One region of the Pseudomonas marincola genome, then DNA from elsewhere that is predicted to be linked to it. Evidence: predicted binding sites of a transcription regulator. Region 1 holds the regulator's gene; the other holds the start of a gene.
The links. The regulator sigma-54, encoded in region 1, starts transcription at its own class of promoters, with help from an activator protein. The targets are predictions, from matches to a motif close to ANTGGCATNNANNTTGCTNT.

Region 1 (16,253 bases):
GCACGCGTTCGAGCGGTGATTTTCTGCGCATCAGCGCCCCCCTAGCAAGTCTGAGCGGTAATCGTCCGCCGGAAAATGGAACGGCACGGGTCCATCAGGCGTGCCCTGCATGAACTGGCGAACACGCGGATTATCCGAATTCATCAACTCCTCCGGAGTCCCCTGCCCCAAAACCTGGGTGTCGCCCACCACATAGAGATAGTCGGCGATGCTCGCGGTTTCGGCCAAATCATGCGAGACCACAATGCTGGTGATACCCAAAGCATCAGTGAGCAGGCGGATCAGGCGCACCAAAACCCCCATTGCGATCGGGTCCTGCCCTACAAATGGCTCGTCATAAATGAGGATGCGCGGGTCCAGCGCGATCGCTCGCGCCAGGGCTACGCGGCGCTTCATACCGCCTGAGAGTTCATCGGGCATCAGCTGCACGGCGCCACGCAGACCTACCGCCTGAAGTTTCATCAGGACGATGTCACGGATCATGGCTTCGGGCAGCTTGGTGTGAACCCGCAACGGGAAGGCTACGTTTTCGAACACATCAAGATCGGTAAACAGTGCGCCGCTCTGGAACAGTACGCCCATTTTCTTGCGCATATCGAACAGTTCGGTACGCGAAAGCGTGGGCAGATTGACCCCGTTAACCCAAACTTCACCTGCATCGGGGCGTAGCTCGGCCCCGATAAGCCGCAACAGCGTGGTTTTACCACTGCCGGACGGCCCCATGATCCCGGTAACCTTGCCGCACGGTATGCGAATATCGATATCTTTGAAGATATCGCGCGTGCCGCGCTTAAAGCTCAGACCTTTCAGCTCGACCGCATACTTTTCATCGGCGTTCATCTGGACTCCATTACCTACAAGCTTCCTCGTAGACGCGCCACTTCACCAAGAAGGCACCACGTCAGGCGGACACCCAAAATTAGCCGCGAACTATATCACTGCTGCGCGGCCCTACCCAACACCACGGGTGGTTTGCTTGTATTTACTGGCGTTTAGTCCAGCCCGAGGAATTGCACGGTGAGTCCCTCGCCCTTTCGCGATATAATCGCCCCCTTTTTGTTCAACCGTGATGATTGAATACCATGAGCCAGCCCAGCGAACTGATCAAATCCGCGGAACGCACTATCCGCCTTGAACTGCAGGCGGTGGAAGCACTGTTGCCGCGAATTGATGACAATTTTGTTCGTGCCTGCGAACTAATCCTCGCCAGCAAAGGCCGCGTGGTGGTGGTCGGCATGGGCAAATCTGGGCACATCGGCAACAAGATTGCGGCCACACTGGCCAGCACCGGCACCACGGCTTTCTTTGTGCATCCGGCTGAAGCCAGCCATGGCGACATGGGCATGATCACCCGCGACGACACGGTCCTGGCCCTGTCCAATTCCGGCTCGACTGCCGAAATCATCACCCTGCTGCCGTTGATCAAGCGCCTTGGCATCACTCTGATCAGCATGACCGGCAACCCGGACTCAGAACTGTCACGCGCAGCGGACGTCAATCTGGACGCACGCGTTGCCGAGGAGGCCTGCCCGCTCAATCTGGCGCCCACCTCCTCGACCACTGCCGCGTTGGTACTCGGTGACGCACTGGCCATCGCGCTGCTTGAAGCGCGCGGATTCACTGCCGAAGACTTTGCTTTCTCGCACCCGGGCGGCGCACTGGGCCGGCGTTTGCTGCTTAAAGTAGAGAATGTGATGCACAGCGGCGAGAGCCTGCCGGTGGTCAACCGCGGCACCAGCCTGCGCGATGCGTTGCTGGTAATGACCCAGAAAGGCCTGGGCATGGCGGTAATCCTTGAGGCGGACGGCAAACTGGCCGGGATATTCACCGACGGTGATTTGCGCCGCACGCTCGATCGCAATATCGATGTACGCACTGCAACTATTGATCAGGTCATGACCTCTCATGGCAAGACCGCTCGCGCCGAAATGCTCGCAGCGGAAGCCCTGAAAATAATGGAAGACCACAAAATCAACTCGCTGGTGGTTGTCGATGACAACGACCGGCCAACAGGCGCCCTCAACATGCACGATCTGTTGCGCGCCGGTGTTCTGTAATGACTAAACAAGCACTAACCCCCGAACTGCAAGCGCGCGCCGCCAAGATCAAGCTGGCGATTTTCGACGTCGACGGCGTACTGACGGACGGCAAACTGTACTTTCTGGTTGATGGCAGCGAATTCAAAACCTTCAACACCCTCGACGGCCACGGCATTAAATTGCTGATCCAATCCGGCGTGCGCACCGCTATTATCACCGGCCGTAAAACACCGGTGGTTGAACGTCGCGCGCAAAATCTCGGCATCCAGCACCTGTACCAAGGGCGAGAAGATAAACTGGTGGTACTGGACGAACTGCTTGGCGAACTCGGTCTCGACTATGCTGAAGTGGCCTACCTCGGCGATGACTTGCCCGACTTGCCGGTTATTCGCCGCGTTGGCTTGGGTATGGCAGTTGCCAGCGCCGACCCGTTTGTCCGCGAACACGCCTTCGCAGTGACTCAGGCCAAAGGCGGAGAAGGTGCAGCACGCGAGTTTTGCGAGCTGATCATGCAAGCCCAAGGCAGCCTCGAAGCTGCTCAAGCCGCTTACTTATAGAATTGATTATGCCTAACCCACGTAAATTGCTGTCACTGCTGCTGTACGCCATTGGGGCTGCATTGCTCGTGGCCGTCGGTTACTGGAACATCAACCAGGAAACCTTCTCGGATCGCCAGCCAGCGTCGACTACCGACAGCCCAATCGATTTTTATGTGGTTAATACCTCTACCGTGCAATACATGCCGGACGGTAGCCGCCACTACACCTTGAAGGCCGACAAGCTGGAACACTTCAAGGCGACCGACATCACCAACGTGACGCTGCCTAACCTGATGCTTTACCGTGGCACGGAATACCCGTGGCACGTTCGCAGCGAAAAAGGCGAGATTGGCCCTGGCGGCCAGGAAGTCGAGCTGATCGACAAAGTGAAGGTCGAGCGCACCGATGCAAAAGGCCGCCCGACCATACTCAATACCAGCAGACTGACAGTATTCCCCGATAAACAATATGCGCAGACTGAGCAAGCCGTTAGAATCGACGCTGCCAACGGCGTAACGACCGCGGTCGGAATGAAAGCATATTTGGATGACAGCAGGATGCTCCTTCTGTCCAAAGTAAGAGGCCAGCATGAGGTTCGTTAAAACCCTTCCCCTTCTGCTCAGCTTGGGCGCCACATTCGGCAGCTTCAATGCCTGGGCGCTGCCTTCTGACAAAGATCAGCCCATTCGCGTGCAAGCAGACAGCGCCGAACTGGATGATAAACAGGGCGTAGCCGTGTACCGCGGCGATGTGATCATCACTCAGGGCACCATGAAGATCACCGGCAATACCGTGACGATCACGCAAACTGCTCAAGGTGATATCGACGTGTTCACCTCTGTCGGCACACCGGCTTATTACGAGCAGAAGCCCGCAGAAGACAAAGAACTGGTTAAAGCCTATGGCCTTACCATCCAGTACTTTGCCAGCAAGAATCGCATTGTCCTGATCGATCAGGCCAAGGTCATTCAAGAAGGTAATACCTTCGAAGGCGAGAAAATCGTCTACGACACGCAGCGTCAGATCGTTAATGCCGGTCGCGCCACGGGCAACCAGATCACCACACCGCGCCCGCGCATCGACATGGTTATCCAGCCGAAAAGCAAACCAGCTGAACCACAGGCGGCCGAATAACGATGGCGATTCTGAAAGCCCAGCATTTGGCCAAAAGCTATAAAAGCCGCCAGGTCGTGCGTGACGTCAGCCTGAACATCGAAAGCGGACAGATTGTTGGCCTGCTCGGGCCTAACGGCGCCGGTAAAACCACCTGCTTCTACATGATTGTAGGTTTGGTGCAGGCTGATCAGGGTCGCGTCTTGATCGACGACCTGGATGTCAGCCACCTGCCGATGCATGGCCGCGCGCGCGCCGGCATTGGTTACCTGCCGCAGGAAGCGTCGATCTTTCGCAAGCTCAGCGTCTCGGACAACATCATGGCGATTCTCGAGACCCGTAAGGAGCTCGACCGTGCTGCGCGTCACGCGGAGATGGAAAGCCTTCTCGAAGAATTTCATATTCACCACATCCGCGATAATCTCGGCATGAGCTTGTCGGGTGGTGAACGTCGTCGGGTTGAAATTGCCCGCGCACTGGCCACGGCGCCTAAATTCATACTGCTCGACGAACCATTTGCCGGGGTGGACCCGATTTCGGTCGGGGACATCAAACAGATTATTCACCACCTGAAAGCCAAAGGTATTGGCGTTCTGATCACCGACCACAACGTTCGCGAAACGCTGGATATTTGCGAAACTGCGTACATTGTCAGTGACGGCCAACTGATTGCCGAAGGTGACTCCGAAGCCATTCTGGCCAACGAGATTGTAAAAGAAGTCTATTTGGGACATGAGTTCAGGCTCTAGCCGAATCATGCCCAAACTCAAAAGCAGTGCTAGGCAAAGGCCACGGGGAAAGGCATATACTCTGCCTCCTTGTGGCTCAAATGCCCTGTAGTGGATTGCGCATAGACGCCGGTTAATAAGGTCTGCAATGAAACCATCGCTAGTCCTGAAGATGGGCCAGCAGCTGACGATGACGCCTCAGCTGCAACAAGCCATCCGCCTACTTCAACTCTCAACCCTGGATCTGCAACAAGAGATTCAGGAGGCGTTGGAGTCCAATCCGATGCTCGAGCGCCAAGAAGATGGCGACGACTTCGATAATTCCGACCCTATGGCTGACGGAGCGGAAACGGCTGCCTCACCGAATCAGGAAGAGGCCAATTTCCAGGAACCGACTTATCAGGAACCGTCGCAAACCGTAGACAACCTGGAAGATGGCGAGTGGAATGAGCGCATTCCCAATGAGCTGCCGGTTGATACCGCCTGGGAAGACGTTTATCAGACAAGCGCCAGCAGCCTGCCTAGCAACGACGATGACGAGTGGGACTTCACCACGCGCACCTCGACAGGCGAAAGCCTGCAAAGCCATTTGTTGTGGCAACTCAACCTGTCGCCAATGTCGGACAAAGACCGGCTTATCGCGGCGACCCTGATCGACTGCATCAATCAGCAGGGTTATCTCGAAGAAACCCTCGACGAAGTGGTCAGCGCATTCGACCCGGAACTCGACATCGAGCTTGATGAAGTCGAAGCCGTTCTGCACCGCATTCAGCAGTTCGAGCCCGCCGGCATTGCCGCACGCACCCTCAGCGAGTGCCTGTTGCTGCAGCTGCGCCAACTGCCCGCAAAAACACCTTGGCTGGCTGAAGCCCAGCGTCTGGCAAATGATTATCTCGACCTGCTGGGCAGCCGCGACTACAGCCAACTGATGCGCCGCATGAAGCTCAAGGAAGACGAACTGCGTCAGGTCATTGAGCTGATTCAGAGCCTCAACCCGCGCCCCGGCTCGCAAATCGAGTCTGGCGAGCCGGAGTATGTAGTCCCCGACGTCATTGTGCGCAAACACAATGACCGCTGGCTGGTAGAACTCAACCAGGAAGCCATGCCGCGCTTACGGGTCAACCCGCAGTACGCTGGTTTCGTGCGCCGCGCAGACTCCAGCGCCGACAACACCTTCATGCGTAATCAGTTGCAGGAGGCGCGCTGGTTCATCAAGAGCTTGCAGAGTCGCAATGAAACCCTGATGAAGGTTGCCACGCAGATTGTCGAGCACCAGCGCGGCTTCCTCGACTACGGTGACGAGGCCATGAAACCGCTGGTTCTGCACGATATTGCCGAGGCAGTCGGTATGCACGAATCGACGATTTCACGCGTCACCACGCAAAAATTCATGCACACACCACGCGGCATTTACGAGTTGAAATATTTCTTCTCAAGCCACGTAAGCACCTCTGAAGGCGGTGAATGCTCGTCGACAGCGATTCGCGCAATCATTAAAAAACTGGTTGCTGCGGAAAATGCAAAAAAGCCATTGAGCGACAGCAAGATCGCTGGTTTACTGGAGGCACAAGGTATTCAAGTCGCTCGCCGCACCGTTGCCAAATACCGTGAGTCACTCGGCATAGCACCGTCCAGCGAGCGCAAACGATTAATGTGAGGGAGTCGCCAAAGCAAACCCTGTGCTTTCCTGCAAAACAGCCATACTGATATCAGGGCTGAGCAAAGCGCACGGCAGAAGCCGAAGCGACCCGGCAGACAATCTGCTTACTCTGGGTGATATGCAGGTCCGACATGTTTGAGGCAACACAACCCGCGTCAAACAGCGTTACACAGCACCGCAGAACCGCTACAGGGTAAGTGAGCAAGCTTCAGTGTTCCGGCGGCAGGCAAATTGCCTGTCACTACTACACGGCAACAAGGAGAAAGCGGTATGCAAGTCAACATCAGTGGACACCAGCTGGATGTGACCGACGCCCTGCGTGACTATATCGAGGAGAAACTCAGTCGATTAGAACGCCACTTCGATAAGATCACCAATGTACAAGTCATCATGGAGGTCGAGAAGCTCAAGCAGAAAATTGAAGCGACCTTGCACATAGCGGGCGGCGAAGTCGTTGCCAACGCTGAACACGATGACATGTACGCAGCAATCGATTTACTAACAGACAAACTTGACCGACAACTTATCAAGCACAAGGAAAAGCAGCTCGACCGTCAGCAAGGCGCTATGGCCCGCTGACATCGCTCACCTCCTATGATCCGACTTGAAGACATCCTGACCCCCGGCCGTTCCCTTGTGAACGTGCCGGGCGGCAGTAAAAAACGTGTTCTTGAACAAATCGCCAATCTGGTCGCTCGTGACTTGAGCGACCTTGACGGCCAAGACATTTTTGAAAGCCTGATTGCCCGCGAAAAACTCGGCTCCACCGGTTTTGGTAATGGCATTGCGATCCCGCATTGTCGTCTGCCAGGCTGTAGTGCGCCGGTGAGTGCGGTACTCAGACTTGACTCAGCAGTCGACTTCGACGCCATTGACGGCGCTCCCGTCGACCTGCTGTTTGTATTGCTGGTTCCGGAAGCGGCAACTGACGAGCACCTCGAGTTGCTGCGCCAGATTGCCAGCATGCTAGACCGCAACGAAGTCCGTGAACGCCTGCGCCATGCTGACAGCAATCAGGCCCTCTATGACGTTGTAGTGGACGTACAAAGCGGCCAGTAGGAAATAGCCCTATGCGCTTAATCATCGTCAGCGGTCGTTCGGGCTCGGGCAAAAGTACGGCCCTTGATGTCCTCGAAGACAACGGTTACTACTGCATCGACAACTTGCCTGCCGACTTGTTACCCGAGTTGGCGGAACGGGCCTTGCTGCATCCCGAGCAGCTGCAACCTTTTGTGGCGGTGTCGATTGATGCGCGCAACATGCCCAGCCAGCTCAAGCGCTTCCCCGAGCTACTGCGTCAGGTTCGTGACCGCAACATCCGCTGCGATATTGTCTACCTCGATGCCGCGCAGGACACCCTGCTCAAGCGCTTCTCGGAAACACGCAGACGTCACCCGCTGACCTCCGAGCATCGCTCGCTGTCCGAGGCTATCGGCGATGAAAGCAAGTTGCTCGAGCCGATTATCGACCTTGCCGACCTGCGCATCGACACCACTCATCTCAATCTCTACCAACTACGTGACACGCTAACCCTGCGCCTGCTCAAACAACCGGCGCCGGGCACTGCTTATCTGGTTGAGTCTTTCGGATTCAAACGTGGCCTGCCAGTTGATGCCGATCTGGTGTTCGACGTGCGTTGCCTGCCGAACCCGTACTGGAAACCTGAGCTGCGCGACTACAGCGGTCTGGATCAGCCAATCAATGACTACCTGAGCGCCGAACCCGAAGTGGAAGAGATGTATCAGGACATCGCCGGTTATCTGCAGAAATGGCTGCCGCGTATCGCTGCCAGCAACCGCGCCTACGTGACCGTCGCCATTGGCTGCACTGGCGGGCGACATCGCTCCGTGTACCTGGCCCAGCGCCTGAGTGAAGCGCTTAAAACTCAACTGAAGAATGTTCAGGTTCGCCACCGCGACCTCAGCTAAGGATTAGGCGCGATGCCTGCTTGCGAAATCATCATCATCAACAAGCTGGGCCTGCATGCCCGCGCCGCCGCCAAGTTTGTGGGCGTGGCCGGCCGTTTCCCGTGCACAGTTCGTGTTGGCCGCAGCCCAGAAAGCCTGGTCGATGGTAAAAGCATCATGGCGGTAATGATGCTGGCCGCCGGTAAAGGCACCCCTGTACACCTGCACACCGAAGGCGAGCAGGAACAAGAGGCGCTTGAAGCACTGATCGAGTTGATCAATAACTTCTTCGACGAAGGCGAATAGCCCCTTTACGCGCACAAAAAAAGCAGACGCCCTAAACGTCTGCTTTTTTATTGGGTGCTGGTTTTGGCAAATGACGCTACGGCGACTTAAGAGCCGGCGACGGTCATGCGCTCAATCAGCACTGAACCCGTGCGAATATTGCTGCGCAGTTCCAAGTCATTACCCACCGCGACGATTTGCTTGAACATGTCACGCATGTTGCCGGCAATGGTCACTTCCTGCACCGGGAACTGGATCTCGCCGTTTTCTACCCAGTAACCGCCAGCGCCGCGCGAGTAATCGCCGGTCACCATGTTCAGGCCGTGGCCCATCAGCTCAGTGACCAACAGCCCGCGCCCCATGCGCTTGATCAGCGCCTGCTGGTCTTCATCGCCATGGCTGACGAACAGGTTATGCACGCCGCCGGCGTTTGCAGTACTTGGCATTCCCAGCTTACGGCCTGAGTAGGTGCCCAACACATAGCTCAACAGCTCACCGCTCTCGACGAATGACTTGGCGTAAGTTGCAAGGCCGTCACCATCAAAGGCTGCGCTGCCCATTGCACGCGGAATATGCGGGCGTTCATCAATATTCAGCCATTGCGGAAACAATTGCTCGCCGATAGTGCCCTCAAGGAATGAAGACTTGCGGTAGATGCTGCCGCCCGAAATGGCGCCGAGGAAACTGCCAAACAAGCCAGTCGCCAGCTCAGCCGAAAACAGCACCGGCACTTCGCAAGTAGGCACCGGACGCGCGCCCAAGCGGCTGACGGCACGCAAAGCGGCGCGACGGCCAATGCTTTCAGCACTCGCTAACATCTCGCCCTGACGATTAACGTCGTACCAGTAATCGCGCTGCATCTGGCCGTCCTGCTCGGCAATCATCACGCAGCTGAGACTATGACGCGTACTGGCATAACCACCGATAAAGCCATGGCTGTTGCCATAAATCCGGCAGCCTTGGTGCGTACTGAGCGAGGTGCCGTCGGCATTCTTAATCCGCGCATCGGTAGCAAAGGCCGCGGCCTCGCATTGCAACGCTTGCTCGATAGCCTGCTCCGGGCTTATTGACCAGGCGTGATAAAGGTCCAGATCCGGCAGCTCACGCGCCATCAGGCCGGCATCTGCCAAACCGGAACACTCATCTTCGGAGGCATGCTTGGCAATCGCCAACGCCGCCGCTACCGTTTCGCGAATGGCCGCGTCGCCACTCGCCGAAGTGCTCGCAGAACCTTTACGCTGACCCACGTACAGGGTGATCCCAAATCCCTGGTCACGGTTAAATTCAACCGTTTCTACTTCACGCTGACGCACACTGGTCGAGAGGCCCTGTTCGACCGACACGGCAACCTCGCAGGCACTGGCGCCCTGCTTCTTGGCTTCGGCGAGAATTTGCTCCACTTGCGCCTGCAATGCGGGCAAACCTTGTGGGCCGACCACTTCTACTGCACTCATAACCACTCCTGATTTATCAACTTCATACGTCATCAGCCTATGGCCGGACGTTTGCAGTCAGAAACTTGCTGCTATCATGACGACGTTATCCACTGGATTGTCCCCATGTCTGAATACCTTGATGACTTCTCCGATGAGAAGAGCAAAACCCAAGTCAAACGCGAGCTGCATGCTCTGCAAGATCTTGGACAACGCCTGACCACCCTAAAGCCGGACCTGCTGAACAAGCTACCGCTGACCGATGCCCTGCGCAAAGCCCTCGAAGAGGCACCCAAGCACACGGCCAACTCGGCCAAAAAACGCCACGTCCAATTCATTGGCCGGTTAATGCGTGACCAGGACATTGAGGCGATTCTTACCCTCCTCGACCAACTGGACGCCTCTACCCGCCAATACAACGAGCGTTTTCACGGCCTTGAACGCTGGCGCGACCGGTTAATTGCCGGCGATGACGCCATTCTCGAGAAATTCGTAATCGAATACCCCGAGACCGACCGCCAACACCTGCGCAACCTGATCCGTCAGGCCCAGCACGAACTGGCGCAGAACAAAGCACCAGCCGCTTCACGCAAAATCTTTAAATACATCCGCGAGCTGGACGAAACTCAACGCGGTTTGCGTTAAGCCATCGTCAGGGTGGAGTCAGACTCCACCCAAGCCCTTATCCCTGTTACGCGCCGGTACCACCGACGGTAATCGCATCAATCTTCAAGGTCGGCTGACCCACGCCAACCGGCACCGACTGGCCGTCTTTACCGCAAGTGCCGACGCCACTGTCCAGCGCCAGATCGTTACCCACCATAGACACCCGGCTCATCGCCTCCGGGCCATTGCCAATCAGTGTTGCGCCTTTGACCGGCGCAGTAATCTTGCCGTCTTCGATCAAATAGGCTTCGCTGGTCGAGAACACGAACTTGCCGCTGGTGATGTCCACCTGACCGCCCCCGAGGTTGGCGCAGTAGATGCCTTTCTTCACCGAACGGATGATCTCTTCAGGATCGCTCTCACCCGCCAACATGTAGGTATTGGTCATCCGCGGCATTGGCAGGTGCGCATAGGATTCACGGCGGCCGTTACCGGTTGCGCCAACGCCCATCAGCCGCGCATTGAGCTTGTCCTGCATGTAGCCCTTGAGAATGCCATTCTCGATCAATGTGGTGCACTGGGTCGGAGTGCCTTCGTCGTCGACACTCAACGAGCCGCGGCGCTCTGCCAGCGTACCGTCGTCGACGATAGTGCACAGGCTCGACGCCACTTTCTCACCAATCCGCCCGCTGTAGGCCGAACTGCCCTTGCGATTGAAGTCACCTTCCAGACCATGGCCCACCGCTTCGTGCAGCAGCACGCCAGACCAACCGGCGCCCATTACCACCGGCATACTGCCAGCCGGCGCGGCAATGGCTTCAAGATTGACCAAGGCCTGACGCAACGCCTCACGGGCGTAACCCATTGCCCGGGTCTCATTATTGGCTTCGCGCTCAAGGAAGTAGCGATAGTCGGTGCGCCCGCCGCCGCCATGCCCGCCGCGCTCGCGACGACCGTTGTGCTCGACAATAACGCTGACGTTAAAGCGCACCAGCGGACGAATATCCGCCGCCAGGCTGCCGTCAGTCGCGGCTACTAGAATGCGGTCCCAGACACCAGCCAGGCTGACGGTGACTTGCTTGATACGCGAGTCCAGCGCACGTGTGGCTTGATCGATCTCTTTCAGCAGTTCGACCTTTTGCGCACGGTCCAACACGTCCAGCGGATTCTGTGGCGCATACAGGGGCGAAATCTGTGCAGTTTTGAAAGCCTGAACCGTGCCATTCTGGCCGGCGCGCGCAATCGATCGGGCAGCCTGAGCGGCCTGGCTCAGCGCATCCGGGGTAATTGCGTTGCTGTAGGCGAAACCGGTTTTCTCACCGGACTGCGCACGCACGCCCACGCCCTGATCGAGATTGAAACTGCCCTCTTTGACGATGCCGTCTTCCAGCACCCAGGTCTCAGAAACCTGACTCTGGAAATACAGGTCCGCCGCATCGATACCGGGGCCGGCCAATTCGCCCAGCACACCCGGCAACAGGTCGAGGCTCATGCCGCCAGGACTCAACATATGCTCGGACACGGATAACAACATATCGCTCATAACTACTCCAAACCTGGCAGCCGCGGTTCGGCCGCTGCAAAAAATCGTTTATGCCGGATGACCGGCATTTGCTGGCGAATGCTGGCCTGCTCGACCGCATCACGCGGGGCCAGCAGCATCGCCTCGCCAGAGGCCTGTTCCACCACAACCCGCCCCCAAGGGTCGACAATCGCCGCATGGCCAAACGTCTCGCGGCCACCTGCGTGGGTTCCACCCTGCGCGGCGGCCAGCACGTAGCACTGGGTCTCAATCGCCCGGGCGCGGATCAATACGTGCCAATGGGCAGCGCCCGTCACGGCGGTAAACGCCGACGGCGCGCTGATCAATTCGGCGCCAGCATCACGCAGAGCGCCATACAACTCAGGAAACCGCAGGTCATAGCAAACGGTCAAACCGAGGCGACCCACGGGCGTGTCAGCCACCACAACCTGGCCACCGTAGGCGTAGTCATCAGATTCCCGGTATCGCCCCCGGCTGTCGGCAACATCCACATCAAACAGATGCAGTTTGTCGTAACGGGCCACACGTTCGCCGCGATCATCAATCAGCAGGGAACAGGCATTGGGTCTGGCATCCGGCTGACCATCTGGTGGCAACGGCAACGTGCCAGCCACTATCCATAGGTTGAAGTCACTGGCGGCTTTTTTCAACCAAGGCAGAATTGGCCCGGTCCCCAGCGCCTCTTCACGGCTCAGCGTGGCCAGATCACGACGCCCCATGGCGGCAAAGTTTTCAGGCAGAACCGCAAGCCTGGCTCCGCCTTCTGCCGCGCGCTCGAGCAAATGACGCGCGGCCTGCAGGTTGGCCATGACATCAGGCAGACTGACCATCTGGATAACCGCGAGTGTCATACCGGCTCCTGCAAGCGCTGAGAACAACAAGCGTGGGCGCTGGGCGATTGCCCGTTTGCGCCGCTACTTCTGTTTTTCAAACGGTTTGTCAAAGGTGAATTCGGGGTCACTGAGCGGCCCCTTGATGTCGTACTGCACACTCGCCAAGCGGGCGATATTGTCACCGAGCAGTTTATCGGCAACGAAAAGCGCACCGCCGATGGCCGGGTTGAATCCGGCAATGATCACCGCCAACGGCAGGTTGTTACTGACCGGCAGCGTCACCAGCAACTTCGCGTCGATGACCTCGCGCGCCAGATCGAGGGTGCCGTTAACTTCGACGTTGCTCGATGGTCCCTTGAGCGCCAATGGCTCTTTGGTGACGTAAACCCCATCGGTGGCGACCAGCAAGCCCTTCACCCGGTCGTAGCTGAGGCCTTTGCCAAACAGGTCAGAGAAGTCCAGGCGCAGGCGTCGGCCGATCGAGTTGAAGTTGAGCAAGCCAAAAATTCGCAAGGCATTCGCCGAGCCCTTGACCTCGACAAACTGGCCTTTCTTCAGCGAGGCGTCCATCGAACCGCTGAAACGCGCCAGCGCAAAACCCGCCGGCGAACCTGGCCAGTGACCGTCTACATCAAGGTGATAACTTTCGCTGGTAGCCGATGGTGCAAATCCCCACGCCACCAGCGTATCAACCAGATTCTCACCTTCCAGACGGCCCTTGTACCAGCTGCTGGCGCTGCCCGCCGCGCCCTGCCAGCCGACAGTGCCGCTCATGGTGGCGCCGCTGAGTTGCAAGGCCAGATTGCTGAATTGCACACCGTTGGCCAGCGGCCGGGCATTGAATGACCAACTGCCGAGCTGACGCTCGCCCAGCGAGACAAGTTTGATATTGAGGTCTATGGGCGGAACATCGGCCGGGTTAATCGAGCCCAGAACATCCGGGGCAGGCGCGTCGTCGGCTGTAGGCTTGGGTGCGGGCAACTTGAGGTAATCCAGATTGACCACGATTGGCGTGCTGGAAGTATCGGGCAATTTAACCTGGCCCTTGGCCAATGAACTGTCGAGCCCCACCGACCAGGCCGCGCCTGTGCGCTTCAAATCGAGGTTGAGATTATCCGCCTCGACGCCCATGCCCTTGAAATGATCAATGCGCAGGCGCGCCTCGTTGAGCAGCTGCTTGGCATCCCCCACCGGGGCATTCTGATACGGCTTGATCGCGACCTGCCACGCTTCGACATCCAGCTCGGCAATGCGCCCACTGATATTAAGGCCCTTGTTACGACCGGGCTGCGCCCGCCCGGCTCCAAGCACCAGGCGGCCACCGCCATCCAGGAAGTTCTCAGCCCCTGCGGTATAAGCCAGGCTGGCGCGGTCGGCATATTGCACCGTGTAGGTCGCGGGCACTGTACCAAGGCTCATCTTGAACTCTGCATCGCTGCTGCTTGCAGCAGGCTTGCCCAGCGGCTCAGGAAGGTCGATGGCCAGGCCCTGCAAATCGGAATTAACCTGCAGATAGCTGTCTTGCGCGCCCAGATTGATCCTCAGCCGATACGGAATAACACCGTTGGCTGGTATCGGTTGGGTGAACGCCAGCCATTGGGTTAACGTCTCCAGCGCAACCTTGCCTTTCAGGTCGAACAGGGTATTGCTAGCGCCTTCTGGCGTGCCGGCAACGGCCTTGCCGGTCACCGTGTGGCCGAGTGCCCGCGCACTCAAACCTTCGGCGCTGAGGCCCTTGCGGGAATCAAAATTGAAGTCACCCTTGATCTTGCTCAGCTCAAGCTTTGGCGAGGCGATGGTCAGCGATGAATCCTTGCTGCTGAAATCCACCTGCACCACAACCTTGCTCATGTCCTGCAGCGGCAAATCGAGTTTCAGCGCCCCTTCGAGCGCCCCTTGGCCTTTCCAGCCGGCAAAGGTTTCAGCCGTGGGCAACGGCGAATCCTGAAGGATCTGCATGGCATCACCAACGTTGCTGGCCAGCTTGCCGTCGATCAACAGATGCGTATCGCCGCCGGGAACGCCCAGCGCGATATTGGCTGTCGCATCGGTAACCGTGCTGTTGAGTATTTGGCCCTTGGCAACGTCGATGCGCACGCCAGTGTCTTCAACCCGAACCTGCGCCTTGGCCTTGCTCAGAGCCGGCCAACCGGGCTGGTAATCCAGTTCGGCGTCGTCAACATCAAAGAACAGGCTGATGTTGTGCGCGGTTGGCGGCGATCCGTGATTGATCGAGCCCTGATACTGGAAGAAGCCCTGACTTACCGCGCCGCCTTTGATCGAGTCAGTCAGCCATTTGCCCAGTTGCGGGCTGAAACTCGGCACGCGGGTTGGCAGGTACTTGCTGGTGTAGCTCGCATCGCCTTCGCGAATCCCCACGCGTAGGTCCATGTAATCTTCCGCTTCTGGATCAGCCAGCAAACGGATAATGAAATCAGCGCCCGCTTTACCTTCCGGGCCGATCGCTTGCAGGTAAGGGCTGCGCAGCGTTACGCCGGCATCGTCCCAGGTCCAGTCAAACTGGCCGTTGACCTTGGTATAAACCCAGGGCTTGGGGAACAGGGTTGCCAGATGCAGGGAGAACTCTTCGGCATCGACATGCACCACGCCGTGGCCGATATCGCCCTCGACGCTGCCGCTGATGTTCTGCACCGAAGGCGATGCTTCAAACGCCGAGAACCCAACCCTGTCGAGATTGGCGGAAAAGCTCAAACGCCGGGCCAACTCGGCCTGCGGTTTGAAAGCCAGTTGCAGGTTGTTCAACTTGCCATGCGGTTGCAGGGTCTCGATGATCTTGCGGCCATTCTCGGACAACGGCGCGAGCGCAGTTACCAGTGGCACCAACGGCGTGACATCGAACTGATCGGCGCTTAGCTGCCAAGTGTCATCAGCAACCTTGCGGGTAATGCCGAGCTGGACCTTGCCCCAAAGCTCCTCGCCTATGCGCAGGCCAAGGTCAGCCATGCGCAAGGTAAAACCTTGTTCGTTGGCAGCGAAATAACTGTTGAGCTTGATGTCTTGCAGCGCGACGGGTTCCTGCTCAGCCAGGGCCACCTGCAGATTCGCCACGACCATGCGCGTCACTGCCCGCTGTACACCGCCATCGCGCCAGCTCAGCCAGGCCTCACCGCCCAGTTGCGCCTGCTGCAAATGCCAGGCGCCGATGTAGGACGGCGGAATCCAGTCAGCCCAATCGCCAGGCGCCACCTTCAAGTATGCATCGAGGCTCGAGGCTTGCCAGTCCTGCGCGTTGAGATCCGCGTTGACTTGTAACTCCAGCGGCTTGCCGTTGGGCAGGTGCAGGCGCATATCCAGGCGCTGGCCCTGAAGCGTTCGACGCAAGGTCAGATTGATCGCTTTGAGGGTGACTGGCGGCTGAGCATTCGCCTCGACAGTCACCTGGCTGTCGTGCAAGGAGACCTGCTCCAGCGACTTCAGCTGTTGCAGCACCTGCTGCATATCTACGGGCGCACTGGCTTTGGGCTGCGGCAAGCCTGCAACACTCCATTTGCCTTCGGCGTCTTGCTGCGCGCTCAGGCGCAAGCCCTCGACAACCAAATGGGCAAT
Region 2 (16,253 bases), 510 kb from region 1:
CACGTAACCAAGGCACCATCATTTTTACCGGCGCCACGGCATCACTGCGCGGCGGCAACGGTTTCTGTGCTTTCGCCGGTGCCAAGTTTGCTTTGCGCGCACTGGCCCAGAGCATGGCCCGTGAACTAGGCCCCAAGGGCATTCATGTTGCGCACCCGATTATTGATGGCGCCATCGACACCGCGTTTATCCGCGAAACCTTTCCCGAGATGTACGCGAAGAAGGATCAGGATGGCATTCTCAACCCCGATCACATCGCCGACACCTACTGGAATATTCACATCCAGCCGCGAGATTGCTGGGTTCATGAGATGGATCTGCGCCCCTGGCAGGAAACCTTCTGAGCGCACGGGCACACAACAATAAATCGCTGACTTGAGCACATCATTATGAGTAAAACCGTAGAGTTCTTTTTCGACTTTGGCAGCCCGGCAAGTTATCTGGCCTGGACTCAACTACCTGCAATAACCCAGCAGGCAGGCGCTGAAATCATCTGGCAGCCGATGCTGCTGGGTGCGGTATTCAAGGCCACTGGCAATCAGTCTCCGGCGATGATCCCCAGCAAGGGCCGCTACATGTTTCAGGACTTGGCCCGCTTCGCTAAGCGCTATCAGGTCGAGATGAATTTCAACCCGCACTTCCCGATCAACACGATTACCCTGATGCGCGGCGCGGCAGGCTATTTGGGCACCGAACATTTCGCGCGTTACGTCGAATGCGTGTTTCGCGCCATGTGGGTCGACAAACAGAACCTCGGCGACCCGCAGGTACTCGGCGAAGTCCTCGCCAATAACGGCTTCGATCCGCAAGCCTTCTTGGCGATGGTCAGCGATGAGGCGGTCAAGGAACGTCTCAAGACCATTACCGAAGACGCCATCAAACGCGGCGCATTTGGTGCTCCGACGATGTTTGTCGGTGAGCAGCTGTTCTTTGGCCAGGACCGCCTCGATTTCGTTCGCGAAGCACTGGCAAACGGTTGAACGCAAAACGCCTGCGAAGCCAGTTTTAAAGGGGCTTCGCAGGCGTTTATGTGATTGCAAAAAAGTACGTATCAGGTTTCCAGCAGGAAGGTTACCGGCCCGTCATTGACCAGATGCACTTGCATGTCGGCACCAAACTCGCCGGTCGCCACTTGCGCGTGCTTGCTGCGCGCCATCGCGACCAGTTCATCGAATACCTGAGCACCTTGTTGTGGCGGCGCGGCACTGGAAAAGCTCGGACGCAGACCGCTTTTGGTATTGGCCGCCAGCGTGAACTGCGAAACCAGCAACAACCCGCCCTGCACATCGCTCAGCGACAGATTCATCTTGCCATCGGCATCACTGAATACCCGGTAGTTGAGCAGCTTGTGGAGCATCTTGCTGGCGCTCGCCTGATCATCCTGCGGCTCGACGCCAACCAGCACCAGCAAGCCTTGCTCGATAGCGCCCACGCAGGTTGCAGCCACCTCGACCCGCGCGCTGCTAACACGTTGAATCAGTGCCTTCATGCTTCATCCGGTGCCAGGTTGAGTAGACGATGGGCGATTTGATCGGCCGCTCGCACCAGCGCATCGGTGGTGCCGACTTCCGAGGCCGCGTGCCCGGCATCGCGGATAATCTGCAACTCGCTATTCGGCCAGGCCTGATGCAGCTCCCAGGCGTTCTCAAGCGGGCAGATCACATCGTACCGACCGTGCACGATTATGCCCGGCAAGTGGGCGATGTTTGGCATGTTATTGAGCAGCTGATTCGGCTCAAGAAAGGCGTTGTTGACGAAGTAATGGCACTCGATGCGCGCAATCGACAGCGCACGGTGCGCCTCGCTGAAACGCTCCACCACCTGCGGATTGGGGCGCAGGGTGGCAGTACGCCCTTCCCACGTCGACCAGGCTTTGGCGGCGTGCATCTGGGCGATCTGATCAGGGCCAGTGAGGCGTTTGTAGAAGGCCTGAATCATATCACCACGCTCATCTACAGGGATTGGCGCGACATAGTCCTGCCAGAAATCCGGGAACATGCGGCTCGCACCTTCCTGATAGAACCACTGCAATTCCTGCTGACGGCACAGGAAGATGCCACGCAGAATCAGGGCGCTAACGCGGTCGGGGTGGGTTTGCGCGTAGGCCAGCGACAAGGTTGAACCCCAGGAACCACCAAACAGCACCCATTTATCGATATTCAGGTGCTCACGGATTATCTCCATGTCAGCCACCAGATCCCAGGTGGTGTTGTTTTCGAGGCTTGCATGCGGCGTCGAACGGCCACAGCCGCGCTGATCAAACGTGATAATGCGATAGAGATTAGGGTCGAAGAAGCGCCGGCTCAGCGCATCACAACCAGCGCCTGGGCCGCCGTGAACAAAGACCACCGGCAGGCCGTCGGGCGAGCCGCTTTCATCGACATAAAGCACATGCGGCGCCTCGACGGACAGCTCATGGCGTGCGTAAGGCTTGATCTCCGGGTACAGCGTCTGCATGACATACTCCTGACTTTCGCTTTCGTGACGCAAAGTCTTCACCCTCATGACGCCAGTGCTGACTGATTGCGTGCGACACTCCGTCGGGCATCATAACCATGAAAAGGCATCTATGTATGGCAGTTAAAACGTTTGGTCTGGCATTTATTCTGTTGCTGACTCAACTGCTCGGTTGCTCGGCAGATACAACCCCGCAAAGTGAACTGGAAGCGGCGGTTGAGCGCCTGCAGGAGAGCCTTGAGAACAAGCGCAACAGCGCCGTGATGGAGCAACTGCACGACGACTTCAGTGCGCAACAGATGTATGACCGCGACTGGGCCAAGCGCACCATGACGTTGCTGTTTCTGCGCCACAAGAATGTCCGGGTACTCGCGCTGAGCAAGCAGAGCCAGATCGATCCGGTGTATCAGAATATTGGTCGCACTCAGGCACAAATCGCGCTAACCGGTGCCGAAGGGCTGATTCCCGACAGCGCCCGCCACTACAGCGTAGAACTTGAGTGGTGGCGCGTCGATGATCAATGGTTGCTGGCACGCCTGAACTGGCAATAAGCCTGACTCACGCGCGCCCTGCAACAGCTTACTCGGCCGGCATTTTCGAGTCCGGCGTGCGCCAGATCAGCTTGCTGGTGTCATAGCCACGGCCGTGGGCAACGTCGACCAGATTGTCGCGCACCGACTCGGTAACTTCGGGGGTGCGTGACAGAATCCAGAGGTACTCGTAATCCGGGCTGCCGACGACTGCGGTGGTGTAGTCATCGTCGAGATACAACACCCAGTACTCGCCCTTGCTAACGCCCGGCAGCAGCGTGCTGAACCAGTTGTCGAAGCTCACCCACAGTTTGTCGGTCTTGCCCTGAACCTGGGGAACAGCGGTGCCTTGGGCTTCTTGCCAGCCGCCCTCGGCGCTGCGGCAACGATTGAGCACGCCCACCGTGCCGTCATCGCGCAGATCGTAATGCGCTTCGGACTGCGCGCAGTTGCGCTGGAAGAACATCGGCAAGCGCGCCAGCTCGTACCAAGTGCCCTGATAACGCTCCAGATTAACCTTGTCGACTGTTTTCGGCGGCACCGAACCAGTACCCGAATTCGCACACGCGGCCAGCACCAGCGGGGCCAGCAATACCAATAGAAAACGCATCAATTTAAGCTCCTCACTTCAGGCCTTCACCGGAAAACATAATCACCTTGTCACCTGCATACTGCACGCTGATGAAATGTTTGCTATCGCCCCAGGTGCAGCTCGACATGCCCATTGCACCGGCACAGTCATCCGGTGCGCCCAACAGCTTTTCGACCTCAGGCTTGGTCATTCCGGATTCAAGCTTGGCGTAGTTTTCTTGATTGACCTTGCTGCACGCGACAATCAACAGACAACTGCCCAACAGCGCTAAGTTACGCAGCGGCATGATCAACTCCCTTGTTATATGACATACAAATACCGCATGCGCTGGTTCAATCGCGCTGCGGTTGGATTGATGCACAAGTCTGGCACAGCACTTGGCAATCTGCTCAATTGGACGTCAGAACCGCGAGCCGGGTTCCTTGAGGAAAGCCACTTCTTCGCCACTGGAACGACGACCCAACACGGTATTGCGGTGGGGGAAGCGGTTAAAGCGCTCGATCACGCGCTGATGGCGCTCGGCGTAATCAAGATAATCAGCAAAGACCTGCTGGTCTGCCGGGCCGGCCTCATCAAGCAAGCGCCGAAACTGGGCGACCGCACGACGCTGCTGGCCGGGGTCTTCAGCATGTTCGAGAACCAGATAGATAAATACCCGCTCAATCGGCTGCAACTGCTGATCCAGCCCGGCCTCGATGCCATCGCGCACCATTGCCTGAGCTTGCGAGTCACCTGCAAACGATTTGGGGTTATTGCGATAGATCATGCGAGGCAGCTGGTCGAGCAACAGCACAACTGCCAACAAGCCTCGCGGATCAGTCAGCCAGTCATTCAACTGCCCGGCCAGAGCATCACGCACCAGAGGCGCAAACAGCTCACGCGCCTCGTTGTCCTGCATGACGTTTTTGCCAAACCAGAGTTTGCCGCGCGCAGCCGCAATTTCATGTGCGGCTGCCTGCACATCAGCGCCGAACCACCACTTGTGCAAGGGTTGCCAAGGCGCTGTCATGCATTACTCCTGGTGGTAAGCGGTGACGCGCTCGACTTCTTCTTTAGAGCCGAGGAACACCGGCACACGCTGGTGCAACGAGGTCGGCTGGATATCGAGAATCCGCTGGTTGCCGTCGGTGGCAACACCGCCCGCCTGCTCGATGATGAAGGCCATCGGGTTGGCCTCGTACATCAGGCGCAGCTTGCCCGGCTTGTCGTCGCGGTTATCGCGCGGGTACATGAACAGGCCGCCGCGGGTAAGAATACGGTGAACGTCGGCAACCATGGCGGCGATCCAACGCATGTTGAAGTTCTTCTTCAGCGGGCCTTCGGCGCCAGCCAGCAACTCGCCGACGTAACGCTTGACCGGCTCTTCCCAATGACGCTGGTTGGACATGTTGATGGCGAATTCCTGAGTGGCCTCAGGCACCTTGATGTCGTCGTGGGTGAGCACGAAGCTGCCCAGTTCACGGTCCAGGGTGAAGCCTTTAACGCCATTGCCCATGGTCAGCAGCAACATGGTTTGCGGGCCATAAATGGCATAGCCAGCGCATACTTGTTGAGAGCCAGGCTGGAGGAACGCTTCTTCGCCCAGATCACCCTTGTCGCCTTTGCGATCAGGGCAACGCAGTACCGAGAAAATGGTACCGACCGAGACGTTGACGTCGATGTTCGACGAGCCGTCCAGCGGATCGAATACCAGCAGGTAAGCACCCTTCGGGTAACGGCCTGGGATCTGATAAGCGTTGTCCATCTCCTCGGAAGCCATGCCGGCCAGGTGACCGCCCCACTCGTTGGCTTCGAGAAGGATTTCGTTGGAGATCACGTCGAGCTTTTTCTGTACCTCACCCTGCACGTTTTCGGTACCCATGCTGCCGAGCACGCCGCCCAGTGCACCTTTCGACACTTGATGGCTGATCGCCTTGCAGGCCCGTGCAACAACTTCAATCAAGAAGCGAAGATCAGCCGGAGTATTGTGGCTGCGGGTTTGCTCGATCAGATAGCGGCTCAGGGTAACGCGTGACATGTGAGGCTCCAGGGATAGGAAATCGCATGCAGTTTAACCGTTTATGGGCGCCAGCGTCTCCTGCTGCCGCCCATCGGTACTTACCAGTCCCAGGCGAGTGACAGCGCAACACCTTGCTGCTTGTTGTCGTCGCTCTTGCTCAGGCTGTATACGCCACGCAATGCCAGGTCGCTCGTCAGTTGCTGGCTGAAACCGAGACTGGCGCGATCGAGGTTATCGTCGGGGATGTAGCCCGCCAGTTCGTAGTCGATGCCCGGCAAGCTGTTGAGCGAGGTACGCACGTCCGTGCTGTCGTCATCGTACTCAGTTTCGTGGGCAATCTCAGCGAATAGCTGGGTGGCTTGCGTCACCGCCCAACGCCCTTGCAGACCAATGCCCAAGCGCTTGGAGGTACGGGCCTGATCGTCAAAGGTCAACGCCGTTGAACGGTTACCGGACTCAGCGTAGCCGTCGACCTCAACCTTGGCATAGTCGGCGCTGATAAATGGGCTCAGGTGCCAATTGCTGCCCGGCTGGGCAATGTCGTAACCGGCACGTGCAGAGAGCCCCCACAAGGAGCCTTCGGTGTCGCCTTTTTCAACGCGTTCAACACGGCCCAAGTCGATTTTGCGCTTGAGGTCGTGATAATCCAGATAGCCCGCGCTGAGCGAGGCGTCAGCCCACCAGCGGTTATGCTGGTACTGCGCAAACACGCTGCCCAAATAACTGCGCATGTCGTAATCAGAGTCGGCGCTGCCCACTTCCAGATTTTGCTCATAAAGGCCCATCAACAGGCCAACCCGCCAGCTGTCATCAAGCCGGTAGCTGCCGCCAACGTTCAAGCTGTAGCCATCGCCGTCACCACTTGGCGATGCCGCCTGGCTGTCAAAGTCCAACCGCTGTCCGCCACCGGCCACAATGGCGCGCCACTGACCGACCGGCTGCCACGCCTCCCAATCAGCGACATATTGATTACGCAGCTGATCTTGATGCGCACGCAAGGTGCCGTGCGCCATTTCTGGCAACAGGCTGACTTCCCAGGGCGCGGCGAGCAGCGAATAGGCGTAGTCAGCAACTATCTGCTGAACCGCCGTGGTTGGGTGAACACCGTCGTTGTAGAGCAGTTTGCTGGGGTCTGGCGTGGCGCTGTTGATGCCCCACGTGGCATTGATGTTTGCACAATCAGCAAAACAGCTGCCGGTTAGATTTTGCGTGGTATCAAAACCATAAGAGCCCGCATCTTGCAGCACTTCAGTGAACAGTGCCGGCACGTTCAACGGAATGATTTGCGCATCAATCTGCGCGAGCTGACGGACCAGCTCAGTATTAAAGCCCTGACTAATCGCGCTAACGGTTGGCGCCAAAGGCGTACCCGAAATAGCCGGTGTTGTGCCCACGTTTGGCAACAACGAGACCATGATGTATCGAGCGCCAGCGCCTTGCAGCGCGCGCACACTATCTGCCAGCTGGGTGGCCGCAGCCGCTGGCCCGGAGACAAAAATCGTGCCCTGCAGGAAATCGTTACCGCCGCCGTTAACGTAGAACAACGCATTCGGATCAAGGCTCAGACCGCGATTCGCTAAATCAACCAGATAACCATCACGGGTGCGGGTGCCGGCTACCGAGCCACCAGCCTGGGTGATTGAGTTATAAATGTGATCGGTGCGGTAACCGCCCACAGCCCAGTTATTACCGTCAGCCAAACCTTGATCGGCAAATACTTGCGAGGTCGATGGCGTTTGCGCACCTAAACCAAGCTGTTCGCCCAACAACATTGGCGAGGTTGATCCGTAGATTTCACCACTGCCATCTTGATAGGTCGGGCCGACACGGTTGGTGAAGCGGTTGGTGGCGCCAGCGGGGCCGCCCGGATCAGCAAACTGGCCGGCATCACTGAGGCTGTCGCCAAATACCACCAAGCTTGAGAAGGGGCCAGCATGGCTGGACGTTGAATAACCGGCGAGCAAGCACGCCACAGCAAGCGGAGTCAGGATGCGTTTCAAAGGGTATTCCTTATTTTATTGTTATAGGCATGACCAACTGATCAAATCTAGTCAGTTTTGCAAATATTGCATTAGATTTGCGTCACACTTTTTGCTCACCAAGGCCGGTGAGCTAGTCACTGGGCTCAGCGTCGCCCGCTGATTTCAACGAGTGATCCGCGCCAATTCGCCCTGCCAGCAAAGCCCATCAGCCTGATTTAACTGCTGGATTAACCACCGGCGAGCAGAAGACGCTTCACAAATAAGCAGACGCCGCTATCATCACCCGCCGCAACTCCCTCCTACGCTTAGCAGACCGATGAAAAACAACCTGATCGCCGCCGCAGAAATTGACCGCCTCGACACGTGGGCCAAATACACCAGCGACATGTGTCACAGCTGCAACTCCAGCTGCTGCACGCTGCCTGTTGAGGTGCGCATCAGCGACTTGATTCGCATGGGCGTGGTCGATGAGTTCGAGCGTGGCGACCCGCCGAAGAATGTCGCCAAGCGTTTGCAGAAAGAAGGCATCGTCGAGCGTTATAACCAGAAGTCGGGCATCTTTACCCTGACGCGCATGTCGAACAACGACTGCCTGTATCTCGATCGCAAAACGCGCCTGTGCACCATTTACGACAAGCGCCCGGAAACCTGCCGCAATCACCCGAAGATTGGCCCGCGCCCCGGTTACTGCGCGTACATCCCCAAAGCTGTTCGCTGACAGCAGGCATAAAAAATCCCGCATCGGCGGGATTTTTTATGGGCGGGTGCAAACCTGTAGCAGCGGATCAAGTTCCGCTTTTTATCAGCGGCTGGTTGCTCACCTGTTCATCCGGCGCCGGATGGTTCTTACGGGTCTTGATCATGCTGAAGTCGATTAACGACTTAGGCTGACTCGGGTCGCCGATAATCTGCGGCCGCACGGTGAACTGATCGCTGATCAGGCTCTTGCTCTTGTCCAACTCAGCGAAGCTCAAGCCCGCCAGATCTGCCCATGTATGGATCAGGTTAGCGCTGCTGTAGGGGCGACTGAGCATCGACTTGAAGTCGAACGAGCTGTGCTGTTTCCACTTGTCCGAAGCCCAGACAATGAACGGAATGGTGTACATCGGCGCTGTCGGCTTGCCTTCGTTGCGCCCAATCACACCGCCATCGGCCGAGTCGAACACCGCCTCGCCGTGATCAGACAGATACAGCAGGAAACCGTCTGGCTGACTGGCCGAGAATTGCTTGATCAGGCTAGAGACCACAAAGTCGTTGTACAGCACCGCGTTGTCGTAGCTGTTGTAGGTTGGCATCTGATCTTCGGTGACCCATTTCGGCACACCGCTGTTATCCGTGAATTTCTCAAACTCTTCGGGGTAGCGGTACTTGTAGCGCATGTGCGTACCGAGCAAGTGCACCACAATCAGTTTACGCGGGGCCTTGTCGGCCAGTGCCTTGTTGAACGGTTTGAGCACATCGCCGTCGTACTGGCGCGCATTCTGATTGAGGTTGTTGTTCAGATAAACCTGCTCGTCGGTCTGCTTGGAGAACGTGGTGAGCATGGTGTTGCGCTTGGTCATGGTCTGCTGGTTAGTGATCCAGAAGGTCTTGTAACCCGCCTGCTCCATCATGTTGATGATCGAAGGCGTGCTCAGGTAACCATCGGGATTGTTCTCATCAGCAAAGGTCAGCACCTGTTGCAGGGCTTCGATGGTGTAGGGCCGTGGCGTAACCACGTTATCGAACACCTGCAACTGATCGCGCAACTTGTCCAGTTCCGGCGTGGTTTCGCGGTTGTAGCCATACAGGCTCATGCGTTGACGGTTAGTCGATTCGCCAATCACCAGCACCAGCGTTGACGGCTGATCCGCACGCGCCTCGACCATATTGGTCAGCGGCGCAAGCTTGGCATTGCCCTCAAGCAAGGTGTTCATGTTTTCCAGTTGCTTGCGGTACTTGTTGTAGCCCACCACCAACTGCCAGGGCACGGCGGGCTCGAAGCGCCCTTCAAATTTGTCGATGGCGGCCTGCGTCGGGCCGCTTTTCTGGTACTCGCGCACCGCTGGATAGCCAATCAGCGAAAGCACCAAGATGACGGCCAGCGCATACGACTGCGACTTACCCGAATGCAACGGGCGCACTTTGCGCCAGATCAACCACGCACCGAGCGTGTAAATCAGGTAGACGGGCACCATCCACCAGACAAAGTACTGCCCGAAATACTCGGTGCTCTCAGCCATGTTCGACTCGAACATGATGAAGATGACGCTTTGTGAGAACTGCTGGCCGTAGATGCAGAAGTAGCCCAGACCAATCAAAGAGGTCAGCCAGAGGACGATACCGATGCCACCGGCAATGCTTTTAGTCTTGGAGGGAAACAGTAAAACCGGGATCAGCCAGAGGCCACTGACCAGGAATGCCTGACGAAAACTGGTGAAACCGTTAGTCCCGGTCAGTTGAATCAGAACCTGGGTAACACCCGAAAAATACCAGAAGAACAGGAATAACCAGGCGAGCCCCGCCCAGTCCCAACCCTGCCTTTCCTTGGCGTTAGATGATTGCATTAATAACTCCTAAACCAGTCGATCGCTCACAGCTCGCATGCAGTGGCACAGAGCAATGCGTTATCAAGGTCTCGGATGCTAGCAATCGGACTGTGAAAAAAATGTCCTCAGATCCAAGATAATTTCTGCCACCCATAAAAAACCCCGCCAGCGGAACTGGCGGGGTTTTTAGCGCTTGGCTAGAACTTAGTTCTTGCTGGCACGCTTACGGTCAGTCTCAAGCAGGAACTTCTTGCGCAGACGGATCGACTTAGGCGTGATTTCAGCCAGTTCGTCGTCTTCGATGAATTCCAGAGCCTGTTCGAGGGTGTAACGGATTGGCGGAACCAGTGCGATGGTTTCGTCTTTACCGGAAGCACGCATGTTGTCGAGCTTCTTACCCTTGGTTGGGTTAACAACCAGGTCGTTGTCACGGCTGTTGATACCAACCAGCATGCCTTCGTACACGTCATCGCCGTGGCCGAGGAACAGCTTGCCGCGCGCCTGCAGGGTTTCCAGCGAGTAAGTCAGTGCCTTACCGGTAGCGCTCGAAACCAGAACGCCCTGAACGCGGCCGCCCATGTCACCCGACTTCATCGGGCCATAGTGGCTGAAGATGCTGGTCAGGATGCCCGAACCCGAAGTCAGGGTCAGGAACTGGTTACGGAAGCCGATCAGGCCACGCGCAGGAATGGTGTACTCAAGACGTACACGGCCTTTGCCATCCGGAACCATGTTGGTCAGGTCGCCTTTACGGTTACCCATCTGTTCCATCATCGGGCCCTGATGCTGCTCTTCCAGGTCGATGGTGACGTTTTCGAATGGTTCGTGCTTAACGCCGTCAACCATGCGGATGATTACTTCAGGACGACCTACAGCCAGTTCGAAGCCTTCGCGACGCATGGTTTCGATCAGTACCGAGAGGTGCAGTTCGCCACGGCCAGAGACCTTGAACTTGTCAGCGCTGTCGCCTTCTTCAACGCGCAGTGCCACGTTGTACAGCAGTTCTTTGTCCAGACGCTCTTTGATGTTACGGCTGGTGACGAACTTGCCTTCCTTACCGCAGAACGGCGAGTCGTTAACCTGGAAGGTCATGCTCACGGTTGGCTCGTCAACGGTCAGTGGCTCCAGCGCCTCAACGGTCAGCGGATCGCACAGAGTGTCGGAGATGAACAGTTCGTCCATGCCGCTGACGCAAACGATGTCACCGGCTTGAGCTTCGCCGACTTCAACGCGCTGCAGGCCCGAGTGGCCCATGATCTTGAGGATACGGCCGTTGCGCTTCTTGCCGTCGGTACCGATAGCGGTAACCGGAGTGTTGGTCTTGACCTTACCGCGGGCGATACGGCCGATACCGATAACACCGAGGAAGCTGTTGTAGTCCAGCTGCGAGATCTGCATCTGGAACGGGCCATCAACGTCTACAGCCGGAGCCGGTACGTGGTCGATGATCGCCTGGAACAGCGGGTCCATGTTGTCTTGCAGGTTGTCGTGCTCAAGACCTGCAATACCGTTCAGGGCGCTGCAATAAACGATTGGGAAGTCGAGCTGCTCTTCGGTTGCACCGAGGTTGTCGAACAGGTCGAAAATCTGGTCAACAACCCAGTCAGGACGCGCGCCCGGACGGTCGATCTTGTTGATTACAACGATTGGGCGCAGGCCGGCTTTGAACGCTTTCTGCGTTACGAAGCGAGTCTGTGGCATCGGGCCGTCTTGGGCGTCAACCACCAGCAGCACGGAGTCAACCATGCTCATTACACGCTCTACTTCACCACCGAAGTCGGCGTGCCCCGGGGTGTCTACGATGTTGATGTCGTAGTCGTGCCATTTCAGCGCGGTGTTTTTCGCCAGAATGGTAATACCACGTTCTTTTTCCTGGTCGTTGCTGTCCATCACGCGCTCGTTTTCAAGCTCTTTACGATCAAGCGTGCCGGACTGGCGCAGGAGTTTGTCTACCAGGGTAGTTTTACCGTGGTCAACGTGGGCGATGATGGCGATGTTACGTAGATTATCGATCACTTGTGTATCTCAATCAGAGGATTCGGTTGCCGCATAGTTTAGGCGGCGAGTATTAACTAAATATAAATTCTGCTAGACGGCGTAAGTGCACAGGCGCTGTTTTACGCCGTCTTCATGTCGGGAGGGCGATGGCGGATGCTTCCGCCATTCAACCCGGGCGTTCTATGTCGGACGATAAACGCGCACATTGGCATGCCCCTCGTTTAACAAGTGGTGAGCATGCAAACGGCTCATGACGCCTTTATCGCAATAAAGGAGATATTGGCGATTGGCGTCCAGCTCCTTGAAGCGGCTGTTCAGGGCATAGAACGGCAGCGTCTGCACTTCGATACCGGGCAGCTCAAGCGGCTCGTCCTCGGCACTATCCGGATGACGGATATCAATGACTACCTGGCCGGCCAGCACTTCGCCGACCTCTTCCACAGCAATATCCTTGCCCAACTCGTCGATGACTTTGTCGATCGGCAGCTGAGTGGCGCGCTCAAGCGCACGCTCAAGAATCGCCATGTCGAACTGCTGTTCTTCATAAATTATCCGGTCGCGCTTGGCGCGCGTAGTCGGATTCACCGAGATTACGCCGCAGTACTCAGGCATATGGCGGGCAAATTCGGCGGTGCCGATTTTTGTCGCGGTATCAATAATGTCTTGCTTGTGGCTGGCAATCAGCGGACGCAGTACCAGCTTGTCGGTCACCGAATCGATCACCGAAAGGTTCGGCAGTGTCTGGCTCGACACCTGCGAAATGGCTTCGCCGGTCACCAGCGCATCAATATTCAGACGGTCTGCAACCTGCGCCGAGGCGCGCAGCATCATGCGCTTGAGCACAACGCCCATCTGGCTGTTATCAACCTTCTGCAGAATCTCGCCGAGCACTTCCTCAAACGGCACGCTGACAAACAGAACGCGCTGGGAGCTGCCGAACTTCTTCCATAAATAGTGCGCAACTTCCATCACGCCCAATTCGTGGGCACGACCGCCCAGATTGAAGAAGCAGAAATGCGTGACCATGCCACGGCGCATCATCTGGTACGCCGCAACGGTCGAATCGAAACCACCGGACATCAAGACCAGGGTCTGCTCAACCGAGCCCAGCGGGTAGCCGCCAATGCTTTCGTGTTGATTGTGGATAACGAAAAGACGCTGATCGCGAATTTCCATGCGCACCACAACTTCAGGCTCTTTCAGCGAAATCCCGGCCGCACCGCACTGCTGGCGCAACTGGCTGCCAACATAGCGTTCGATGTCCATCGAGCTGAAATCATGCTTGCCTGCACGCTTACAGCGCACAGAAAAAATCTTGCCGGGCAGCTGATGGGCGAAATGCTTTTTGCATTTTTCCAGCACATCATCAAAATCACCCAGCGGATATTCGTTAACTTCGAGGAAGTGAACGATGCCTGGCGTGCAACTGAGACGCTCAGTCATCTCGCGCAGGATCTTTTCATCGGTAATCTTGGTTTCGACTTCCAGGTTGTCCCACACACCCGTAACCAGCAGCTGCGGATCGAGATCGCGGAGCACCGAACGGATGTTCTTCGCCAATTGCCGGATGAAGTTCTTGCGAACTGGCCGGCTCTTGATGGTGATTTCTGGGAAAACTTTTACGATCAGTTTCATGGAAGCAACGCGCGCCAAGCTCGCGAAAAAACAGGGGCGCGGATTATACCGGAAATTGCTCAAGGTTTGATCAAAAAACTTACAGCGCATTTTCAGCGCTCTATATTGGTGCGTCGCAGTTTCATAAAGAGCCAGATTGGTGCATGCATTTTCTAAAACTGACCGCAAACACGCCGATACGCCAGTATTTCTGGCTTTTTACCCATCACAGTGCACTGGCATGCAATTTGCTCCCTTGTGAGGCAGAGAGTCCTGGCGGAGTATCCGCAGGCTTTACTGAACTTTGAGGGCTCAACAGAAAGAGCCTTATCCACCTGGAGGACAGCATGTCGAAGTCGATTCAACTTATTAAAGAACACGACGTGAAGTGGGTAGACCTGCGCTTCACTGACACCAAGGGTAAGCAGCACCACGTAACCATGCCGGCTCGCGACGCACTGGACGACGAATTCTTCGAACACGGCAAAATGTTCGACGGCTCCTCCATCCACGGCTGGAAAGGCATCGAAGCCTCCGACATGATCCTGATGCCGGTTGACGACACTGCTGTGCTCGACCCGTTCACCGAAGAGCCAACCCTGATTCTGGTTTGCGACATCATCGAACCAAGCACCATGCAAGGCTACGATCGCGACCCTCGCTCGATCGCCAAGCGCGCTGAAGAGTTCCTCAAGTCGACCGGTATCGGTGACACCGTATTCGTAGGCCCGGAGCCTGAGTTCTTCATCTTCGACGAAGTGAAGTTCAAGTCGGACATCTCCGGCTCGATGTTCAAAATTTTCTCTGAGCAGGGTTCCTGGAACACTGACGCAGACATCGAAGGTGGCAACAAAGGCCACCGTCCTGCTGTTAAAGGTGGTTATTTCCCAGTTCCGCCGTGCGACCACGACCACGAAATCCGTACTGCCATGTGTAATGCCATGGAAGATATGGGCCTGGTCATCGAAGTTCACCACCACGAAGTGGCGACTGCCGGCCAGAACGAAATCGGCGTTAAGTTCAACACGCTGGTAGCCAAGGCTGACGAAGTTCAGACCCTGAAGTACTGCGTACACAACGTAGCTGATGCCTACGGCAAAACTGCTACCTTCATGCCTAAGCCACTGTACGGCGACAACGGCTCGGGTATGCACGTTCACATGTCGATCTCCAAAGACGGCAAGAACACCTTCTCCGGCGAAGGCTATGCCGGCCTGTCTGACACCGCTCTGTACTTCATCGGCGGTATCATCAAGCACGGTAAAGCACTGAACGGCTTCACCAACCCGTCGACCAACTCGTACAAGCGTCTGGTCCCAGGTTTCGAAGCACCTGTTATGCTGGCCTACTCGGCACGTAACCGTTCGGCTTCCATCCGTATTCCTTACGTTTCGAGCCCTAAAGCTCGTCGTATCGAAGCTCGCTTCCCGGATCCGGCTGCCAACCCATACCTGGCTTTCGCAGCACTGCTGATGGCCGGTATCGATGGTATCCAGAACAAGATCCACCCTGGCGATGCAGCTGACAAGAACCTGTACGACCTGCCACCAGAAGAAGGCAAGTTAATCCCACAGGTTTGCGGCAGCCTGAAAGAAGCCCTGGAAGAGCTGGACAAAGGTCGTGCGTTCCTGACCAAAGGCGGCGTATTCAGCGACGACTTCATCGATGCTTACCTTGAGCTCAAGCACGAAGAAGAAATCAAAGTACGCACCTTCGTACACCCGCTGGAATACGACCTGTACTACAGCGTCTAAAACCTGCGAGCTGCAAAATGAGGCCACCTTCGGGTGGCCTCATTGCGTTAGGAGTCTTTTAAACGGAAACACCCGCTTACGATGAGTTAGCCCGACAGAGGCCAAAATTGCGCAGCAGTGACGCAGCTCGCAGCCAAGTCGCTTGCCAGTAGCGTCTGGCGGTGCAAATCTACAAGGGTCAATAATTGGGAGACTCACCATGCGCCGCATGCTCACTTGCGCACTGCTGGTAATCGCACTGCCCGTTAGCGCTCAAATCTATAAATACACTGACGCCAATGGTAATACCGCGTATACCAATCAGCCGCCTGACGGCACCAAGGTTGAGACTGTTGAAGTTGAACCGACCAATACGGTCGAGATTCAGCAGCCCAGTATGCCGCCACCCATCAACCAGTCTGATTCAGAAGAACAGGTGGCGCCTTACCGCACCCTGCAACTGACCAATCTGCCGGACGATGAAGCCCTGCGCGCCAACAACGGCACATTCAGCGTGGGCGTACAGATTGATCCGCGCCTGAGCCCGGCGCATCGCTTTCAGTTGATCCTCGACGGCCAGCCATACGGACAAACCAGCAGCGTACCGATGCTGCAAGTAACCAATGCTGACCGTGGCGAGCACACGTTAGCCGTTCGGGTCGTTGGTTCAAATGGCCCGGTACAACAGAGCGACAGCGTTACGATTACCGTGCAACGGGTGAGCACCAACAGCCCGGCACTTAACAAACCCACTCCACGCAAGAGCCCATAACCCTTAATCATGCGCCTCATTATGCTTTGCCTGATGCTGTTGAGCTTT

Region 2: glnA (glutamate--ammonia ligase) is a predicted target of sigma-54. The motif match lies at 13,936-13,955, and genes of this name have one in related genera.

Annotation. Positions count from the first base shown of each region.
Region 1 is NZ_LR215729.2:3,897,022-3,913,274, forward strand. It holds gene mlaE (lipid asymmetry maintenance ABC transporter permease subunit MlaE) at 1-31, opposite strand, end outside; gene PMYSY11_RS18000 (ATP-binding cassette domain-containing protein) at 31-840, opposite strand; gene PMYSY11_RS18005 (KpsF/GutQ family sugar-phosphate isomerase) at 1,083-2,057, shown strand; gene PMYSY11_RS18010 (KdsC family phosphatase) at 2,057-2,596, shown strand; gene lptC (LPS export ABC transporter periplasmic protein LptC) at 2,605-3,180, shown strand; gene lptA (lipopolysaccharide transport periplasmic protein LptA) at 3,167-3,712, shown strand; gene lptB (LPS export ABC transporter ATP-binding protein) at 3,715-4,440, shown strand; gene PMYSY11_RS18030 (RNA polymerase factor sigma-54) at 4,568-6,076, shown strand; gene hpf (ribosome hibernation-promoting factor, HPF/YfiA family) at 6,350-6,658, shown strand; gene ptsN (PTS IIA-like nitrogen regulatory protein PtsN) at 6,674-7,138, shown strand; gene rapZ (RNase adapter RapZ) at 7,150-8,007, shown strand; gene PMYSY11_RS18050 (HPr family phosphocarrier protein) at 8,020-8,292, shown strand; gene pmbA (metalloprotease PmbA) at 8,379-9,725, opposite strand; gene yjgA (ribosome biogenesis factor YjgA) at 9,831-10,349, shown strand; gene tldD (metalloprotease TldD) at 10,396-11,853, opposite strand; gene PMYSY11_RS18070 (carbon-nitrogen hydrolase family protein) at 11,856-12,704, opposite strand; gene PMYSY11_RS18075 (YhdP family protein) at 12,768-16,253, opposite strand, start outside.
Region 2 is NZ_LR215729.2:4,408,372-4,424,624, forward strand. It holds gene PMYSY11_RS20150 (SDR family oxidoreductase) at 1-344, shown strand, start outside; gene PMYSY11_RS20155 (2-hydroxychromene-2-carboxylate isomerase) at 390-980, shown strand; gene dtd (D-aminoacyl-tRNA deacylase) at 1,052-1,489, opposite strand; gene pip (prolyl aminopeptidase) at 1,486-2,457, opposite strand; gene PMYSY11_RS20170 (hypothetical protein) at 2,574-3,008, shown strand; gene PMYSY11_RS20175 (lipocalin family protein) at 3,037-3,600, opposite strand; gene PMYSY11_RS20180 (hypothetical protein) at 3,611-3,865, opposite strand; gene PMYSY11_RS20185 (DUF924 family protein) at 3,980-4,588, opposite strand; gene PMYSY11_RS20190 (class 1 fructose-bisphosphatase) at 4,592-5,596, opposite strand; gene estP (esterase EstP) at 5,677-7,578, opposite strand; gene PMYSY11_RS20200 (YkgJ family cysteine cluster protein) at 7,877-8,278, shown strand; gene cptA (phosphoethanolamine transferase CptA) at 8,346-10,106, opposite strand; gene typA (translational GTPase TypA) at 10,293-12,104, opposite strand; gene thiI (tRNA uracil 4-sulfurtransferase ThiI) at 12,267-13,721, opposite strand; gene glnA (glutamate--ammonia ligase) at 14,048-15,454, shown strand; gene PMYSY11_RS20225 (DUF4124 domain-containing protein) at 15,654-16,205, shown strand; gene PMYSY11_RS20230 (DUF4124 domain-containing protein) at 16,215-16,253, shown strand, end outside.